DNA from 2 places in the Mammaliicoccus lentus genome. Region 2 is predicted to be linked to the other one. Evidence: predicted binding sites of a transcription regulator. Region 2 holds the regulator's gene; the other holds the start of a gene.
The links. The regulator NrdR, encoded in region 2, represses ribonucleotide reductase genes. The targets are predictions, from matches to a motif close to AACACNATATATNGTGTT.
Positions count from the first base shown of each region.

Region 1: the regulator NrdR is predicted to act here: its motif matches at 1,261-1,278, upstream of nrdI (class Ib ribonucleoside-diphosphate reductase assembly flavoprotein NrdI).

Region 1 is NZ_OX344834.1:2,265,965-2,268,457, forward strand. It holds gene nrdE (class 1b ribonucleoside-diphosphate reductase subunit alpha) at 1-796, opposite strand, end outside; gene nrdI (class Ib ribonucleoside-diphosphate reductase assembly flavoprotein NrdI) at 768-1,157, opposite strand; gene ACNMOQ_RS11250 (DMT family transporter) at 1,531-2,415, shown strand; gene queF (preQ(1) synthase) at 2,419-2,493, shown strand, end outside.
Region 2 is NZ_OX344834.1:1,199,824-1,202,316, forward strand. It holds gene ACNMOQ_RS05965 (glyceraldehyde-3-phosphate dehydrogenase) at 124-1,158, shown strand; gene nrdR (transcriptional regulator NrdR) at 1,310-1,768, shown strand; gene ACNMOQ_RS05975 (replication initiation and membrane attachment family protein) at 1,780-2,493, shown strand, end outside.

The DNA.
Region 1 (2,493 bases), 1.1 Mb from region 2:
TAGTATCTAAGAATTCAAGAACATCATAGTGGAAAATGTTTAAATATACTGCGCCTGCGCCAGGTCTTTGACCAAGTTGATCTGCATAACTAAATCCACCTTCTAATGATTTAGCAACTGGTAGTACGCCTTTAGCTACACCTTTAATACCTTTAATCGCTTCGCCACGTGCACGAAGTTTCGATAAGTTGATTGCAACTCCTCCGCCAATTTTACTTAATTGTTTCGCTGTTGAATCAATAAAGTTAATAGAGTTTAAGCTATCATCTACTTCTAATAGGAAACAACTCACTAATTCACCACGTCTTGCTCTACCCGCGTTTAAGAAAGTAGGTGTTGCTGGTTGAATTCGTTGTTCAATCATTCCTTCAATAAATTGTTTCGCTTGTGCTACATTTCCTTTAGCTAAATACAATGAAACAATAATAACGTGTTCTTTATATGTTTCTAAATACTGAGATTTATCATTAGTCTTTAAGGCATAATCTTTAAAGAATTTACTTGCTGACATGTAACTTGCAAACTGAAAAGGAATAGAATCTGCAAATTCATTTATTTCTTCTAAATCCGCTTCACTATACTCTTTGAATAAATCATAATAGAAATCTTGATCAACCAAAGCATGTAAACGTTCAATTGGAGTACCAAATTGAATTGTTTTTTCTTTTACTTCTTCTAAATAAACTTCTAATGCTTCTTGGTCTTTCTCAATATCAAAGAAACCATCTTCTCTACGCTTAGTCACTTTATTATTTAATTCGATATGATTATAATTCTGTTTGTTTATCATTTTCATAAAGATTAACCACCTTTTCTCTAAATTCATCTGCTATTTCCTGATTACCATGAAGTTCAAACTTCATTAATAAAGGGACATTATAATTATTCGCAATTTCCTCACTCGCTTTTGCAAAATTATTGCCCCAGTTTCTATTTCCACTGCCAGCTACCGCTTTAAGATTTTTATGATTTACATCTAAAAATGCTTGGACGGGGTCAGGTACTTGGCCAAACCCAATTGTACCTGTGACAATTATAAATGGTTCATTTATTTCTTCTGTCTTGTTTGCTTCAGTGAGAGCCATCGTATTCGATAATCCTGCTCTTTGAATAAATCGTCTAACATTACCTGTTAAAGAAAAATAAATTATCTTCATACACTATCACCTGCCATATGTATATACTTTGTGTTTACGAATTTTTATAAATTAAAAATATAAATTTTTACATAGTTTATAACTTTTTATTCTAAATGCGTAAAACACAAGATATAGTGTTAACTTTTGTTAGTACATACTATATTATGTGATTTATTATAACATTAACGACGAGCCATAACACTCATAATACCTTAAATTTTTATAAAAAATAGGGTTGACTTTATCGATATGTCACACAAGTGTTGTTATATCAACATTTGAAAATTTCTTTATTTTACTTTCATAAATTTAAAAAATTAGAATTCCATATACTTTGTAAAGTGAGTTATGATAATATATGTTCATTGATAAAAAATGGAAGGTGTATAAAATGAATTCTACAATAAAAGGTATTCTTGCTATACTTATATCTTCTATTGGATTTAGCTTAATGGCTGTTTTCTTCAGATTGTCTGGTGATTTACCGGTTTTCCAAAAATCATTATTCAGAAATCTAGTAGCCATGCTTGTTCCAATATATATTGCTTATAAAGCACGAGTATCATTTTTCGGCAAATTAGAAAACCAACCATTGTTAATTTTAAGATCCTCTTTAGGACTCATTGGTGTTTTGCTAAATATTTATGCCATAGACCATATGGTACTAAGTGACGCAGACATGTTAATGAAATTAAATCCATTTTGGACTATTATTCTATGTGCACTATTTCTAAATGAACGCGCTAGAAAATACCAAGTTATTGCAATGATTGTCGCAATAGCAGGTGCAATTTTCATTATCAAGCCTTCATTTAATTCAGATATGACACCAGCGATTATTGGTCTATTATCAGGATTATTTGCAGCAGGTGCCTATACTTGTCTGAGACCTCTAGGTAAACGTGAAAAAGCTTATACAACTGTATTCTATTTTTCATTTTTCTCTACAGTAGTACTTATACCTTTTGTTATTTTCACGTATGAACCAATGAGCATAACACAAGTAATCATATTATTGTTATCTGGTGTTTTTGCTACTGTTGGTCAGTTCGGAATAACGATAGCTTATAGTTACGCTGCTGCTAAAGATATTTCAATCTTTGTATACGCGTCAGTTGTATTTAGTGCATTACTAGGTTTTATAATTTTCAAAGAGTCACCTGACTTATTAAGTTACCTTGGCTATATCATTATATTCCTTGCTGGGTATTATATGTTCAAAAAAGCTCAAAGAAATCCGAAACCGGAAGAATCAATAGAAAAAGGAGAATCATAAACAATGTCAGAAGGCAGAAAAAAAGAAGATTTAAAAGATATAACATTATTAGGAAACCAAAACAATCAATATTATGAT
Region 2 (2,493 bases):
AACGTAGTTTTATTAATAAAAATAAAATTTTCAAAAACATAATAGTAAACGTTTTCAATACGATTTTAATGTGATATACTAATTGCAACAAATAGTATATCACATTAAAAGGGGTTCTCGATTATGAAAAAAAATATTGCGATTAACGGATTAGGAAGAATAGGTAGAATGGTATTAAGAGGTGCACTTAAATCTGATGATTTAAATATTGTTGCGATAAATGCGTCTTATCCGCCAGAAACAATTGCACATTTAATTAAATATGATTCAACACATGGCAAATTAGATGAAGAAATAAAAGCAGTTGAAGATGGAATTGTAATAAATGATCATAAAATTTTATTAGTGTCAGAGAGAGACCCTAAATTATTACCATGGGGAACATTAAATATTGATATTGTTATAGAAGCAACAGGCAAATTCAACCATGGAGATAAAGCAGTTTCACACATAGATGCAGGTGCTAAAAAAGTAATATTGACTGGTCCTGCTAAAGGTGGGAAAGTTCAAACGATTGTTAAAGGTGTAAATGATAATCAACTTAATTTAAAAGAATTTGATATTATTTCAAATGCTTCTTGTACAACAAATTGCTTAAGCCCTGTAGCTAAAGTCTTAAATGATAAGTTTGGTATTGAAAATGGCTTAATGACAACCGTTCATGCTTTTACAAATGATCAAAAGAACTTAGATAATCCGCATAAAGATTTAAGAAGAGCACGTTCTTGTACTGACAGCATAATACCAACTTCGACTGGAGCTGCAAAAGCTTTATCACTCGTATTACCAGAATTAGAAGGTAAAATGCATGGTATGGCATTAAGAGTACCAACTTCAAACGTTTCTTTAGTTGATTTAGTTGTTGATTTGAAAACTGATGTAACGATAGAAAAAGTAAATGATGCACTAAGAGAAGCAAGTAATGGAGAATTGGCAGGGATTATGGCTGTAAGCGATGAACCATTAGTTTCAATTGATTTCAATACTGACCCACATTCAGCTATTGTTGATGAACAATCTACGATGGTCATTGGAGATAATAAAGTTAAAGTATTGGCTTGGTATGACAATGAATGGGGATATTCAATGAGAGTTGTTGAATTAGCTGAGCAAGTGGCAAACATTTTAACTGAAACACAAGAACAAAAAATTTCATAATTGATATACTTAATAAACACAATGCGAATTTTGAAATTTGCATTGTGTTTTTATTTGATGATTTACAAATGTAAAGTAGTGAGCGTTTAAAAATATCCGAAACTACTGTATAATCTATGTATGAAAATATAAGTTCTGAGAGGTGAAACGAATGAGATGTCCAAATTGTAAATATGATAATTCTAAAGTAGTGGATTCAAGACACGCTGATGATCTGACTGCTATAAGAAGAAGAAGAGAGTGTGAATCATGTGGATTTCGTTTCACGACATTCGAAAGAGTTGAACTATCACCTTTAATAGTAGTTAAAAAAGATGGAGCTCGACAAACTTTTAATAGAGATAAAATATTAAATGGTCTCGTTCGTTCATGTGAAAAAAGACCAGTTGCTTTTCAAAAACTAGAAGATATTACAAACCAAGTAGAAAAAGACTTAAGAGCTGAAGGAGTTACTGAAGTATCTTCTAATGATATTGGAGAAAAAGTAATGGAACATTTAATGGATGTTGATCAAGTATCATATGTAAGGTTCGCGTCTGTATACAGAGAGTTCAAAGATGTCGATCAATTGCTACAATCAATGCAAGGTATTTTGAAAGACCGAAAGTAAGGTGATTATTAATGGCGGAATATTTTAGTGGTATAAAGCCTGGAGATGGCTTTTACGTGAAATCAAATTATAATTACACACATGTCCATCAAGACATATTAACTAGCTTATATACGCCGTTAATTGGTACTGATGCAATAGGTGTTTATTTATATTTATCACAATTTAATTTTCATAATGAACATGACGCTTATAGTCATTATACAATTATGAATGATTTAAAAATTAATTTATCAAATTTTAGAGATTCGTTAGATTTATTAGAAGGTATTGGATTAATTAAAACTTTTATGAAAGTAAACCAAGAAGAGCAAACATTTATATACTCGTTACAACAACCTGCTACAACTGAACAATTCTTTAATGATCCATTATTATCAGTTTTTTTATACCAACAAATAGGTAAGGCAAGATTTATTGCCTTGAAAAATAGATATAAAGATAAAAGTGTTTCTACTTCAGATTATAACGATGTTACCAAAACTTTCACAGATGTTTTTAAAGTGCCTAATATGTCACAAGTAGCACCTACAGATTCAATAGAAATACAACAAGATGCTAAAAACAAAGGTTTGGATTTATCCGATGTAAAATTCGATTTTGAAATGCTTGAGTTATTACTGAATAATCATTTAATTTCTAAAGAGATTTTAAATAAAAAGACAAAAGAAGTAATTATACAAATTGCTACATTATATGGTATAACACCTGTAGATATGAAATCT